DNA from 3 places in the Thalassobaculum salexigens DSM 19539 genome. Region 1 is predicted to be linked to each of the others. Evidence: predicted binding sites of a transcription regulator. Region 1 holds the regulator's gene; each other region holds the start of a gene.

Evidence for each region. The regulator LexA, encoded in region 1, represses DNA repair genes until DNA is damaged. The targets are predictions, from matches to a motif close to ATGTTCTANTTTGGTTC.
Region 2: a site for LexA is predicted at 1,755-1,771, ahead of G578_RS26765 (ImuA family protein). Genes of this name have one in related genera too.
Region 3: a site for LexA is predicted at 2,230-2,246, ahead of uvrA (excinuclease ABC subunit UvrA). Genes of this name have one in related genera too.

The regions. Positions count from the first base shown of each region.
Region 1 is NZ_KE384093.1:1,833,104-1,837,974, forward strand. Features, by position in the region: gene G578_RS26170 (ComEC/Rec2 family competence protein) at 1-1,707, shown strand, start outside; gene G578_RS0112940 (hypothetical protein) at 1,911-2,213, shown strand; gene lexA (transcriptional repressor LexA) at 2,319-3,035, opposite strand; gene G578_RS0112950 (molybdopterin molybdotransferase MoeA) at 3,188-4,441, opposite strand; gene moaC (cyclic pyranopterin monophosphate synthase MoaC) at 4,434-4,871, opposite strand, start outside.
Region 2 is NZ_KE384094.1:375,484-380,354, forward strand. Features, by position in the region: gene G578_RS0117010 (Y-family DNA polymerase) at 1-1,105, opposite strand, end outside; gene G578_RS26765 (ImuA family protein) at 1,014-1,718, opposite strand; gene G578_RS0117020 (sigma-70 family RNA polymerase sigma factor) at 1,957-2,538, shown strand; gene G578_RS0117025 (FecR family protein) at 2,663-3,643, shown strand; gene G578_RS0117030 (TonB-dependent siderophore receptor) at 3,800-4,871, shown strand, end outside.
Region 3 is NZ_KE384093.1:1,988,277-1,993,147, forward strand. Features, by position in the region: gene uvrA (excinuclease ABC subunit UvrA) at 1-2,204, opposite strand, end outside; gene ssb (single-stranded DNA-binding protein) at 2,565-3,095, shown strand; gene G578_RS0113680 (class I SAM-dependent methyltransferase) at 3,122-3,949, shown strand; gene G578_RS28465 (sensor histidine kinase) at 4,159-4,871, shown strand, end outside.

The DNA.
Region 1 (4,871 bases):
GTGCGGGTGGTGAGCCGATCGCGGGACGTCGCCCCCGCGATCGGCGACCGGGTGCGTCTGCGCGCCCGCCTGACCCCGCCGCCGCAGCCGTCCGTGCCGGGCGGGTTCGACTTCCAGCGCAGCGCCTTCTTTGACGGGCTGGGGGCGGTCGGCTTCACGGTCGGGCAGCCCGTGCTGCTCGAGGCCGGGTCGGTGGGAGGCTTCTCCCTCGCGGTGGCGGCCCTGCGGGCGCGGATTGCCGGACGGCTGGCCGAGGCGCTTCCAGGGCCGACAGGCGCCGTGGCGGCCGCGCTGATCGTCGGCGAGCGGGCCGGACTGGACGACGCGACCCAGGCGGCGTTCCGGGATTCGGGGCTGGCGCACCTGCTGGCGATCTCCGGCCTGCATATGGGGCTGGTGGCGGGGACCCTGTTTGCCGGTGTGCGCCTCGCCCTGTGCTTGATCCCGGGTGTGGCCCTGCGCCGTCCGGTGAAGAAGATCGCCGCCTGCGTGGCACTGGCGGGCAGTGCCGCCTATCTGGTGCTGGCCGGGGCCCCGGTGCCGACCCAGCGGGCGTTTCTCATGGCGGCGGTGGTGCTGTCGGCGGTGCTGGTCGATCGCGAGGCGGTGAGCCTGCGGCTGGTGGCGCTGGCGGCCTTCACCGTGTTGGCGTTGCGGCCGGACGTGCTGACCGGCGCCAGCTTCCAGCTTTCCTTCGCCGCGGTGGTCGCGCTGGTCGCGGCGCATGAGACCTTGCGACGGTATGGAGGCCGACTGGGAGGCGGTCTCGGCGGCTGGCTGGTTCGGGCGGTGCGGTATTTCGCCGGCGTGGCGGTGACCTCCATTGTCGCGACCCTGGCGACCGCGCCGTTCGTCACCTTCCATTTCCAGGCGATCGCCCTGGGCGGCATTCTCGCCAACATGCTGGCCGTGCCGCTGACGGCTTTCGTGACCATGCCGGCGGGCATCGTCGCGCTTCTGTCCATGCCGCTGGGTCTGGAGGGCTGGGCGCTGGCGGCCATGGGGCTAGGGATCGACGCGACCCTGGCCGTGGCCGCCCGGGTGGTCGACTGGACCGGGCCCGCCGCCGGCGTCTATCCGCAGCCGGTCGCCGGTCTGGCGGCCGTCTCCCTCGGGGGATGCTGGCTGGCGATCTGGCGCACGCGCCTGCGCTGGCTCGGCCTGGTGCCGATGGCCGCCGGCGGCCTGCTGTGGCTCACCGTGGCGCCGCCGGACGTGCTGATCTCGGCCGACGGACAGCTCAGCGCGGTGGCGGCGGCCGGCGGCGGGGAGGGGGCGTGGGTGGTGTCGACCACCCGGGGCAACCGGTTCACCCGCTCGGTCTGGGCCCGACGGTGGGGCGTGGAGGACGCGGTGACGGTGACGGCCTGGGACGGGCAGGCGGAGGGGCCGTCAGGCGCGCTGGCCTGCGACGATCTGGGCTGTACCCTGCGGCGCAACGGCCTGCTGCTGTCGCTGGCCGCCAGCCACGAGGCGGCGCTGGAGGATTGCGCGGCCGCCGACGTGCTGGTCGCGGTCGTGCGCGTCCGCACACCGTGCTCGCGTCCGCGCCTGCTGGTGCACAGCCCGGACCTGCGGCGCGACGGGGCGCACGCTTTCTGGCTCGGGCGCGACGGGCCGCGGATGGAGTCCGTGCGCGGCCGTCGGGGGATCCGCCCCTGGGTCCCGGCGCCGACCCAGTTCCGGCCCCCGGTTTCCAAGGAGTGAATGCCGCTGATCAACGTTTAGAGACAATAAGATAGTGCAGCGTCACGCACACCGAGGCGATCACGAGGTGATCCCGTCACCGAACGATCGGCTCTAGGATTAGAGTTTCGCGACAAAGGGATAAAACTTTTCACTGTTTCGGCGCGGCAATATCGATTAAATCCAATATATAAGTTGTGCCTGGGGAAGATTGGGGAGTCGTGATGCGCATGCCGGTACGGGAATGCTCGTTCGCGATTCTCGCGGACTCGGTGGCCGAGGTTGTCGGCAAGAAGAACCTCGCCTATGTCGCCATCAAGCAGGCGGCGTCCACCGACAACCCCGCGCGGGAGCGCTGGGCGTCCAATCTCTTCGGGCAGATTTCCCTTTCCAACCGCAAGCAGATCCGGTCCAACGCCATGGACAAGGCGCATGTCGAACGCAACAAGCGCCGGTCCGAGGATAATCGGGTCAAGGAAATCAAGGGCGTGGACTGGGGCAACCTGTTCGCCCATTCCGGCGGCTGAGCGCCGAGCGGTCGGCGCTGAACTGCCGGTTCACGATCACGCGCACTCTCTCAGGCATCCGAAGCGGATCCGCCCGGTGTTCGGGCAGATCCGCCTCCAGATATATCAGTAATTGCGGATCAGTCCGACCAGACGTCCCTGGATACGTACGCGGTCCGGACCGAAGATCTGGATCTTGTATGCCGCGTTCGCCGGTTCCAGCGCGACCGAGTTGCCCTTGCGGCGCAGGCGCTTGAGGGTCGCCTCCCGCTCGTCGATCAGGGCGACGACGATGGACCCGTTCTCCGCGGTGTCGCAGCGCCGGATGATGACCGTGTCGCCGTCGAAGATGCCGTCCTCGATCATCGAATCACCGGCGATCTCCAGGGCGTAGTGCTCGCCGCCCGCCACCATGGAGAGCGGGACCGACACCGTGCTTGTCGGGTCGCTGATCGCCTCGATCGCGGTACCGGCGGCGATCCGGCCGTAGAGCGGCAGTTCGAACCCGCCGTCGCTGTCGGACGGCTGCTCGCGGCCGCCGCTGCGCATCGGAAAATTGCCGGGGATGACGTTGGGGGCGAAGCCGCGGATCGCCGGGGACGGCTCGGCAGCGGTCGCAGCTCCCGCCACCTCGGGCAGTTTCAGCACTTCCAGTGCCCGCGCCCGATGGGGCAGGCGTCGGATGAAGCCGCGTTCCTCCAGAGCCGTGATCAGCCGGTGAATGCCGGATTTCGACTTGAGGTTCAGCGCTTCCTTCATCTCGTCGAACGAGGGGGAGACCCCGCCTTCCTCCAGCCGCTTGTGGATGAACATCAGCAGTTCGTGCTGCTTGCGGGTGAGCATCGGGTCCCTCGACTTTCCGCCGCCACCGCGCCCGGCTGGGAAGCCTGCGCCTGAGCGAACAAACATGGTACAAACACCGATGTTCTACTTTTGATCCGCCGGCAGGTCAAGGCCTGTGGATAAGTCGGGGGACAGTATCCGGCGCGACTCGCTTAAATAGACAGGAAGTCGCCGGCGAGGCAGAGCACGCGCACGGTGTCGCCGGCCTTGCGACTCGGGTCGTGCGCCGGCCGGACGATCAAGCAATCGGCGGCAGCGAGGCGCGACATCATCGAACTGTCCTGGCGCGGGAACGGGCGTACATGGCGGCGACCGTCGTCTCCCATTTCCCAGGTGGCGCGGACGTAGTCCTGACGTCTGTCGTTCTCCTTTAGATCGACGGCGAGAACCGCCTGTTCCTCTTGGGCCCCGACCGTCTCCAGGCCCAGCATGGTCTCCAGGGCCGGACGCAGGAACACGGTGGCGCAGACCACCGTGGACACCGGATTCCCGGGCAGTCCCAGCATCGGCACCCCGGCGAAACGGCCGAAGATCAGCGGCTTGCCCGGCCGCATGGCGATCTTCCAGAAGCCGACCTCCAGGGCGTCGGCGCCGAACTCGCCGTCGCCCAGGGCTTTCTGCACAAGGTCGTGGCGGCCGACCGAGGCACCGCCGGTGGTGACCAGCATGTCGGCGCCCCGCGCACCGGCCGCCAGGCGTCGCAGCGCACCCTCGTCGTCCGGGGCGATGCCCAGATCGACCGGCTCGCCGCCGACCGCCCGGACCACAGCCGCAAGCGCATAGGCATTGGAGGAGACGATCCGCATCGGATCGGTCAACTCGCCCGGACGCACGATTTCGTCGCCGGTGGACAGAATCGCGACGCGCGGTTTCCGGCGCACCGAAATCCACGGCACGTTCATGGTCGCCGCCAGGCCAATATCGCGGGCGCTCAGGCGTCGTCCGGCGGCGATGCCGAGATCGCCCTCGTGGAAGTCGAGCCCGGCCGGGCGGATATAGGTTCCGGCGGCCGCTCCCTCGCGCACGGTGACGGTGGCTCCGTCCTCCTCGCTGTCGGCGTCGACATCCTCCTGGATGACGATGGCGTCGGCCCCGTCCGGCACCGGGCCGCCGGTGAAGATGCGCACGCACTCGCCGGGCCCGACCGTGCCCTCGAACAGACCGCCGGCCGGCGCGGCCCCGATGCGCTTGAGGGTTGCCGGCACGCTGGCCACGTCCTGGGCGCGCACCGCATAGCCGTCCATGGCGGAGACGGCGACCGGCGGCTGGGTGCGTCGGGCGGTGATCGGATCGGCGGTGACCCGGCCCAGCGCCTCGGTCAGCGCCACGGTCTCCGCCGGCATCGGACTCATCGCCGACAGGATGCGGGCCAGCGCGTCGGATACCGGCAGCAGGTCGTCACTCACCCCTGTAGTCTCCGGATTTGCCGCCGGACTTGGCCACCAGCCGGATATCGCCGATCCGCATCGCCTTATCCACGGCCTTGGCCATGTCGTAGACGGTGAGCGCGGCGACCGAGACGGCGGTCAGCGCCTCCATCTCCACGCCGGTGCGGCCCTTCAGCTTGCAGGTCGCCTCGATGTCCACCGCGTCGCGGGCCTCGTCGATGGTGAGCGCCACCTTCACCGAGGTCAGCGCCAGCGGATGGCACAGCGGGATCAGGTCCGGAGTACGCTTGGCCCCCATGATGCCGGCGAGCCGGGCGACCGACAGCACGTCGCCCTTCTTCACCCCGCCGTCGCGGATCAGGGCGATGGTCTCGGCGGACGCGTAGACCGAGCCGCGGGCGGTGGCGACCCGCTCGGTCTCCTCCTTGCCGCCGACATCGACCATATG
Region 2 (4,871 bases), on a different contig from region 1:
GATCGAGGTCGCCGCTGTCGCCGCCGGACAAGTCCCATTGCAGGGCCTCCATCTCCTCCAGCACCAGGGCGTCGAGGGTCATCACCTCGAAGCCGAAGCCGGCATCGAGCCCCTCCAGCCGGTCGCGGAACAGCCGGGCGAGATGGTCCGGGTCGCGGTTGGCCCGGGCGGCGGCGGTCTCCACCGAGGCGGTGCCGCCATCGACCCGGTAGCCGGTCAGCCGCAGCCGCCGGGCGCCCTGACCACGGCGCTCCATCTCCGCGGTCAGATCCTTCAGCAGTTCCGCCAGGACCTGGCTGACGCTGTCGACATCGACGATCGGCTCCACCAGTTGGCGCAGGGCGCGGGGGGCCGGCGGCGGCATCTCCGGCATCAGCGGCTCCGCCACCCGGCCCAGCGTCTGGTCCAGCCGGCGGGCCGGATTGGCTTCATCGGGCGCCCGCTCGCGGAACCGGCGGACAAGGGCCGTCCGCGACACCGCCTGAAGCGCATCGACGGTCTTCAGCCCCAGCCGGTGCAGCAGCGACACCGTCTCCTCGTCGAGCCGCAGGGCGACGACCGGCAGGTCGGCCAGGGTTTGCGACAGCGCGTCCGGGGCGCAGATCACCGGCGAGACCGCTCCGTACCGCGCCAGAGCCCAGGCGGCGCCCAGGGTCGGCGCGGCGGCGGCCCGCACACTCAGCCCGATCCGTGCAAAGGCCGAAACCATCGCCGCCAGCATCGCCGCCTCTCCGCCCCACAGATGATCCGACCCGGTGGTGTCGAGCAGCAGCCCGTCGGCCCCGTCGGCGCGGGTCCAGGGACACCAGCGCAGCGCCCAGCGGGCCAGCCGCACGAGCTCCGCCTGATCCGCCTCCAGGGTGGCCGGTTCCACCTGGACGCTCGGCAGCAGGGTGCGGGCGTCGCTGATCCCCATCCCGCCGGCGAGGCCGTGGCGGGCGGCGGCGGGGGTCAGGTCGTGGATGACCGGCCCGTGCCGACCGTCGCGCAGCAGCACGACGGCCTGTTCCGCCTCAGCCCCAGACCTGCTGTCGCGCCGGCTCCTCCGCCAGCACTGGATCGGATACTGCGGCAGAAAAATCGAGACGATGCGCCTGTCGTTCATAGCTCGCCTCCCATGCGCCAGGTCTGGTGTCCCGCGCCCGGAACAGGGTGGTGCGCCAGCGCGGCGCGCCCGGGGCGCGGGGATCGAACGGATGCGGCGCGGAGGCAAGGGTCGTCACCCGCCAGCGCCGCCGCGCCGCCGACAGGGTCTCCTCGGCGGCGTAGCGGATCAGAAAGCACGGGACCCCCGACCGCTCCGCCCGGATGGCGAGCCGCTTGGTCACGGTGAAGTCCAGCGCCTTCGGCATGCCCCAGATCTCCCCGATCACCGCGCCCAGGGACCGGCAGGCCAGCGCCTCCTCCATCGACCACAGCACGTCGGCGGCCCGGCGGGCGCAGACCAGCACCAGCCGGTCGGGATCGACGCCGAAGCCGCGCAGCCCCGGACCGTAGGGCCAGCCCGCCTGCTGTGCGGCCATCCGGTCCAGCACCCAGACGATCGGGCGGCCGGGGGGCACCTGGGCCAGCGTGAAGCCGGTCGCGCCCATGTCCCGGGACTGGGCGAACACCTCCGCGAGCTGCGCCGACTTCGCGAGCGGCGGCGGGACGAGGCGGGGCGCGGCGCCCCCCTTTGAGAAGGGCTCCGAAACCCGTCTGATGGGCAGGAGCGTCACGGACATATCTCCACTCCGTTCCGGCGTCGCTTATAAATGTTCTTTCTTTGTTCTTTTAAAATCCAACCCGCCCGAAGAGTCAATTCGCGTTTGAGTCTCGGCTGAGGCTCGGCGGAGTCCCTGGCTTTCCGCGACGGGTTCACTCTGGTATTGCGACTCATTTTCATTTAGAGACGGATTGAATATCCCTTTCACCGGCTTCCGTCGCCCCGCGCGCGCCCATCCGCCCCCGAGTCCCATGACGGCCAATCGCGACACGGCACAGCGCGATCCTGCGGAGGTTTTCGTCGAGCATCGGGCGGACCTGGTGCAGTACGCCGCACGGATCCTCGGCTCGCGCAGCAGTGCCGAGGATGTGGTGCAGGAGGCCTATCTGCGCTTCGCCCGCCAGAGCGAAGGCGGCGAGGCGCCCGGCGATGGTCCGTCCCGGGACGGCATGCGGGGCGACCGGATCCTGGAACCGGTGCGCTACCTGTACCGGATCGTGCGCAACCTGGCCTATGACTGGGGCCGGCGGCCGAGCATGCCGCTGGTCGACGATCTGGATGACGGGCTGCTGGCCCGCGCTGCGAGCACCACACCGAGCCCGGAGGAGAACCTGCGCTGGCGCCAGGATCTCGGCCGGGTCGAGCGGGCACTGGATGGGTTGCCGGAGCGCACCCGCCTGGCCTTCGAGATGCACCGGCTGGGCGGCCTGCCCCTGAAGGAGATCGCCGCCCGGCTCGACATCTCGGTGACCCGCACCCACCAGCTCATCAAGACCGCCCTGACCGTCTGCGCCGAGCAGCTCGCCGACGATCCGGGCGAGGACGGCCGGTGATGGATCAATTGTCGATGGAAGGTGAAAAACCGGGCGCCCCGCTCGTCATTAGGATGAGGCGCACCGGAACCGACGCGCCGCCGCACCCGGCCAGGGCGGTCCCATGACACGCGAAGAGTCTTCGATGGCGAACGGACGGCTGCAGCAGGATCCCGCCTGGAACCAGGCGCTGGACTGGCTTCTGAAGCTGCAGGAACGGCCGCAGGATGCCCGGCTACGCGCCGATCTGGAAACCTGGCTGGACGCCGCCCCCCGGCACCGCGCCGCCTACGGCAAGGCGCAGCGGGTCTGGGCCCTGACCGGCGAGGCCGTCCCCCGGACCGAGCTACGGGAGGCCGACGAGGACAGCGCCGTCGTTGCCTTCACGCCCCGCCGACCGGCAAGACATCGACGGTGGCTCGCCGCCGGAGCGCTGGCCGCGTGTCTGGCTTTCCTGGTCCTGCTTGGGCCGGTGCAGCGGCTGCTGGACGGAGCGGACCTGTCCTCCGCGACCGCCGAACTGGTCACCCGCACCCAGCCCGACGGCAGCGTCATCACCCTGAACGCGGACAGCGCGGTGAAGACCGACTTCTCCGGCGCCCATCGCCAGGTAGTGCTGGTCGAGGGCGAGGCATTCTTCCAGGTCACCCACGATCAGGCGCGACCCTTCACCGTTCGGGCCGCCGAGACGGTGGTCACGGTAACCGGCACCGCCTTCGGCACCCGGATCGACGCCGCGGCCGTGACGGTCGAGGTCGAAGAGGGGTCGGTCGCCGTCGCCACCCCCGGCCGGCCCGAACCGGTGCGGCTGGCGCCCGGCGACCGGCTCTCCATCGACCGGGCCAACGGTGACATCCACGTGGCCGCCGTGCCGGCTGGTCATATCGCCGCCTGGCGGCGCCACCTGCTGATTGCCGAGGGCGAACCGCTGGGTCAGGTGCTCGACCGCATCCGCCCGCATTACCGGGGCATGGTGCTGGCCACGGACGATGCCCTTCTCGATCGGCCGGTCAGCGGCGTCTTCGACCTGCGCCAGCCGCTGGAGGCCCTGCGCGCCGCCGCAACAGCCCGTTCCGCCTCGGTCTACGAGATCACCCCGCTGCTGGCTCTGGTCGTGCCGAACTGACCACCGGGTCGGTTTTCACGCTCGGAGACGAAAAAATTCCGTCCGCCCCCTGAAAAACCGGGTTCGGGTCTCGTCGTCATTAATGCGAATGGATCGCATTTGCATTTTTGTCCGCCCGCTCGGCGGTACCGATCGACCACGAGGGGACTGAAGGCGATGAGACTGCGGGATGGGAGTCCGGCACTGACCGGAGCTGCAAACGGTGCGAACAGGCGGGGCACCCGCACGGCGCTGCACGGGGCGATCGCGGCGGGCGTCGCCTCGCTCATCGCCACCTCCGCTCTGGCGGAGGCGACGGTGAACCAGGTGACGGTGGACCAGGCTGCGGCCGCTTCGTCGGCGCAACAGCTCGCCCAGGCCGAGGCGAAGCGCTTCGACATTGCCGCCAAGTCGCTGGAACAGGCGCTGATCGACTTCGGTCAGCAGGCGGATTTCCAGGTCTCCTTCGATCCGGCCCTGACCGAGGGCCTGACCTCCAACAGCCTGCAAGGCCGGTTCACGCCGGATGCCGCCCTGCGCCGGCTTCTGTCGGGCCTGCCGATCACCGCCACCTTCAGCGGCACCAACACCGTGACCCTCAGCCGGGTGACCTCGGACTCCAGCGCCATGATGCTGGGTCCGGTCGTCGTGGAGGGCGAAGGCCAGACCGCCACCGGGCCGGTGGACGGCTACGTGGCGACCCGCAGCGGCAGCGTCTCCAAGACCGACACGCCGATCATCGAGACCCCGCGCTCGGTCTCGGTCGTTACCGCCGGTGCAATCAGCGACCGTAAGACCATGACCGTGGAGGACAGCCTGCGCTATGTGCCCGGCGTCCAGGTCAACGGCTACGGCAACGATCCGCGCTTCGACCAGATCAAGGTCCGCGGCTTCGCCGTCACCAGCACGGCCGATTTCCGCGACGGCCTGCGCCAGCCCAATACCGGCTGGCTGTCCTATTTCCACACCGAGCCCTATGCGCTGGAGCGCATCGACGTGGTGAAGGGGCCGAACTCGGTGCTGTTCGGCCAGTCCGCCCCGGGCGGCATGGTCAACCGCGTCACCAAGCGGCCGACCGCGGACACCCGCGGCGAGGTCGAGGTGCAGCTCGGCACCGACGAGCACCGCCAGGGCCAGGTCGACCTCTCCGGTCCGGTGACCGAGGACGAGACGCTGCTTTACCGCTTCGTCGGCGTGCTGCGCGAGAGCGAGAGCGGGCTGATGGGCGTCAACAACGACGTCCAGTTCA
Region 3 (4,871 bases), 160 kb from region 1:
TTGGCCTCGGGCAGGCCGGCGAACCAGTCCCGGATCGGGGTGAAGGCGCCGGAATAGGTCGCCGGGTTCGAGCGCGGGGTACGGCCGATCGGCGACTGGTCGATGTCCACGACCTTGTCGATGTTCTCCAGCCCGGCCAGGTGCTCGAACGGGGCGGCGTGTTCGCGGGCGTTGTGCAGCCGGCGGGCCAGCGCCTTCCACAGGGTCTCGATCACCAGGGTCGACTTGCCGCCGCCGGACACGCCGGAGATGCAGGTGAACGTGCCCAGCGGGATCTTCAGGGTGACGTTCTTCAGGTTGTTGCCGGTCGCCCCGGTCAGCACGAGCTGCTTGCCCTTCTTCGCCTTGCGACGGGTGGCGGGGATCTCGATCTGCTCGAAGCCGGACAGGTACTTGCCGGTGAGGCTGGCGGGATTGGCCATGACCTCCGCCGGGGGGCCGGCGGCGACCACCGTGCCGCCATGGACGCCGGCGCCCGGGCCCATATCGACCACATAGTCGGCCTCGCGGATCGCGTCCTCGTCATGCTCGACCACGATCACCGTGTTGCCCAGGTCGCGCAGGCGCTTGAGGGTGGCGAGCAGGCGGTCGTTGTCGCGCTGGTGCAGGCCGATGGAGGGTTCGTCCAGCACGTAGAGCACGCCGGTCAGGCCGGAGCCGATCTGCGAGGCGAGGCGGATACGCTGGCTCTCGCCGCCCGACAGGGTACCCGACGAGCGCGACAGGGTCAGGTATTCCAGCCCGACATTGTTGAGGAAGCCGAGCCGCTCGTTGATCTCCTTCAGGATCCGCTCGGCGATCTCGCCCTGCTTGGTTGTCAGCGTGCCGGACAGGGCGTTGAACCAATCGACCGCGGCGCCGATGGAGAACTCGGTCACCTCGGAGATGTGCAGCCCGGCGATCTTGACCGCCAGGGCCTCCGGCTTCAGGCGCTGGCCGTTGCAGGCCTCGCAGGGCGCGACGGACTGATAGCGTCCGAGTTCCTCGCGCACCCACGAGCTGTCGGTCTCCTTCCAGCGGCGGTCCATGTTGGGGATGACGCCTTCGAACGGCTTGTTGGTCTTGTAGCTGCGCAGCCCGTCGTCGAAGGTCATGGTGACGGGGGTCGTTCCGGTACCGAACAGAATGCCCTGACGGGCCTCCTCCGGCAGATCCTCGAACGGGGTGTCCTGGGAGATGTCGAAATGGGCCGCCAGACTCTTCAGCGACTGGGCGTAGTATTTCGACGACGAGCCGGCCCAGGGCGCGACGGCGCCGGCCTTCAGGCTCAGCTTGGGGTTGGGCACCACGAGCTGCTCGTCGAAATACATCTGGCTGCCGAGCCCGTCGCAGGTCGGGCAGGCGCCGAACGGGTTGTTGAACGAGAACAGCCGCGGCTCGATCTCGTCGATGGTGAAGCCGCTGACCGGGCAGGCGAACTTGGCGGAGAAGGTGTGCCGCTCACCGCTGTCCGCATCGTCGGCGAACAACAGTCCGTCGGACAGGTCGAGCGCCGTCTCGATCGAGTCGGCCAGGCGGGTGCCGATGCCCTCGCGCACCACGAGGCGGTCGACCACCACCTCGATGTCGTGCTTGCGCTTCTTGTCCAGCGCCGGCACGTCCTCGATCTCATACAGCTCGCCGTCGACCCGTACCCGCTGGAAGCCGCGCTTGCGCAGGTCCAGCAGTTCCTTGCGGTACTCGCCCTTTCGGCCGCGCACGACGGGCGCCAGCAGATAGAGCCGGGTGCCCTCGGACAGGGCGCAGATCCGGTCGACCATCTGGCTGACCGTCTGGCTTTCGATCGGCAGGCCGGTGGCCGGCGAATAGGGGACGCCGATGCGGGCGAACAGCAGGCGCAGGTAGTCGTAGATTTCGGTGACGGTGCCGACGGTCGAGCGCGGGTTGCGCGAGGTGGTCTTCTGCTCGATCGAGATCGCCGGCGACAGGCCCTCGATCAGGTCGACGTCCGGCTTCTGCATCAGTTCCAGGAACTGGCGCGCGTAGGCCGACAGGCTCTCCACGTACCGCCGCTGTCCCTCGGCATAGATCGTGTCGAAGGCGAGGGAGGACTTGCCGGACCCGCTGAGCCCGGTGAGCACCACGAGGCTGTCCCGCGGCAGGTCGACATCGACGTTGCGCAGGTTGTGTTCGCGCGCGCCGCGGATGCGGATTGCTCGCAGTTCTTCAGCTGCGGGCTTGGGCAAGGAGGATTCGGGCGCCATCGGGTCCTCGAAAGTCGGATAGGGAGAACAAATATAGTACAGAGAGGTCCAGTATGACCACCTGCCTGAATACGCACCCTAAGTATAGCCTTGGGTCTCCAGAACAAGGCTGTGGACAACTTTCAGGGGGTTGCAGGGTCGGCCGCGCGACTCGGGTCGTTACGGTATCGCATTGAATGAGTCGGCGTAGCGGCGTTGAAACCGGGTATTCAGTTTCCGGCGGGTTTCCGCGACCGGTGTTTTCCAGGCGCCGACGTTCGGCAGCCTTTGCGCCGGGCGCTCGGCTGTGGGATTGTCGGCCAAACCGTTCCATGGACCGCACCATGGAGCTCGGACCGGAACAACAAGAGAGCGAGAGACATGGCGGGCAGCGTCAACAAGGTGATCCTGGTCGGCAATCTGGGCCGCGACCCGGAAGTGCGATCGACCCAGGACGGGCTGAAAATCGTGAACCTCGCGATTGCGACCTCGGAGCGCTGGCGCGACCGGACCTCCGGCGAGCAGCGGGAGCGTACCGAGTGGCATCGCGTGGTGATCTTCAACGAGAACCTGGCGCGGATCGCCGAGCAGTATCTGCGCAAGGGCAGCTCGGTCTATATCGAGGGCCAGCTCCAGACCCGCAAATGGACCGACCAGAGCGGCCAGGAGCGCTATTCGACCGAGGTCGTGCTGCAGCGCTATCGCGGTGAGCTCACCCTTCTGGGCGGCCGTGGTGATGGCGGCGGCGGCGGGGGCGGCGGCGACTACAGCCGCGGCGACGATTACGGCGGCGGCTCCTCGGGCGGCGGCTACGGCGGCGGTTCCTCCGGTGGTGGCGGTTCCTCCGGCGGCGGTGGCGGCCAGCCGCCCATGGGCGGTCCGAGCGATCTGGACGACGAGATCCCGTTCTAAACCGTATCGGCACCAGGGGAGGGGTGATGGACCGGTTTCGCGACGCCAACCGGGCGAAATGGGATGAACTGGTCCAGCCCCATCTGACCTCCGGCTTCTACTCGGTCGATGCCCTGCGCGCGGGGAACCGTCGGCTGGATCCCATCGTCGACCGCGAACTCGGCGACGTCGCCGGGCTGTCCGTCCTGCATCTCCAGTGCCATTTCGGTCTCGATACCCTGACCCTGGCCCAGCGCGGGGCGACGGTGACCGGGCTCGATTTTTCCGGCGAGGCGATCCAGGCGGCCCGCGCCCTGGCGCAGGAGACCGGCCTCGCCGCGACCTTCGTGGAGGGCGATCTCTACGCCGCGCCCGACCTGATCTCCGGAAGCTTCGACCTGGTCTTCGTGAGCTGGGGCACGATCTGCTGGTTGCCCGACCTGCCTAGCTGGGCGCGCGTTGCGGCGCATTTCCTGAAGCCGGGCGGCCGGCTGTATTTCGCCGACTGCCATCCGATGGCCTATGTCTGGGACGAGGGACAGGGTGCCTGCGATCCGACGCGGGGGCGGTTCCAGACCAAGTATCCCTATTTCCACGATCCGGCACCGATCGAGCTGGACGATCCGGACGACTACGGCAGCGGCCATAAGACCGCGAACACCCGCACCTATGAATGGGCGCACCCGGTCTCCGAGATCGTCACCGCTGTCGCGGCCGCGGGCCTCGTCTTCGAGTTTTTGCATGAGCATCCGGCGATCACCTGGGCCCTGCTGCCGGGGCTGGTGAAGCAGGACGAGGACCTTCACACTTGGCCCGTGGGCACCGATCCGATCCTGCCGTTGAGCCTGTCCTTTCAGGCCCGGAAACCGGCCTGATCCGGGTCCGCACGCATACGATTTGAGTTCAACATTTTCTGAAATTTAAGGATATTGAAGGAATTCGAACCGAATCTGATGTTCTCAGGCTCGTCGTCGGGCGAACGGTCAAACTTCGAGTGGGTTCTCCGGAGCATACGGGTAGGCTAATGAAGCTTGGGACGATGACCGGGGCACAAGGCTCCGAGGCAGCGCGTTTCGGACTTCTGATGCCCGTCATCGGCCTGATCGCCGTACTGGTGATCGCGGTTTTCGCCGTCGCCTGGCTCGCCGCCGACACCCAGGATCGCCAGGCCGTCAGCGCCATGCGCCATACCGTGGGCAGCATCGTCGACGGCAACCGGCGGGAATTGGGAGGCTGGACCGCCGACTACGCCTACTGGGACGCCTTCGTTGAGCATGTGGTCGTCGAACCGGACCCGGTCTGGATCGAAGGCAATGTCGGCCTCTACGCACGGGAGAACCTGGCGGTCGACGTCACCCTCGTGATCGACGGCTCCAACGAGCCTTACGTGATCTCCGCCGCCGAGGATCTCGACGTCGAGGGCGACCTGCTCACTCTGCCGCCGGCGCTGGTGGATCTTGCCCGCGCCGCCAGGGGCGGTGCCGGTCCCCTGGAGATGCGCCCTGAGCCGCAGCAGACCTATATCCGGTTGGATGACACGGTGTTCATGGCCGCTGCCGCCGTGGCGAAATGGGAAAGCAAGCCGGATCTGCCGGCGCGCAAGGGCGGTCCGGTCGTCCTGATGTACCTGCGGCAGATCGACGAGACGATGCTGGCCCAGTTCGGGGCGGACTACATGATCAACGGCCTGACGCTGGCGCCGGCCTTCGATCCGAAGGGGGCAGCGTTCGATCTGATCGGGATGGACGGGAGGTCTGTCGCGCAGCTCGCCTGGATCAACCCCACCCCCGGAACCGA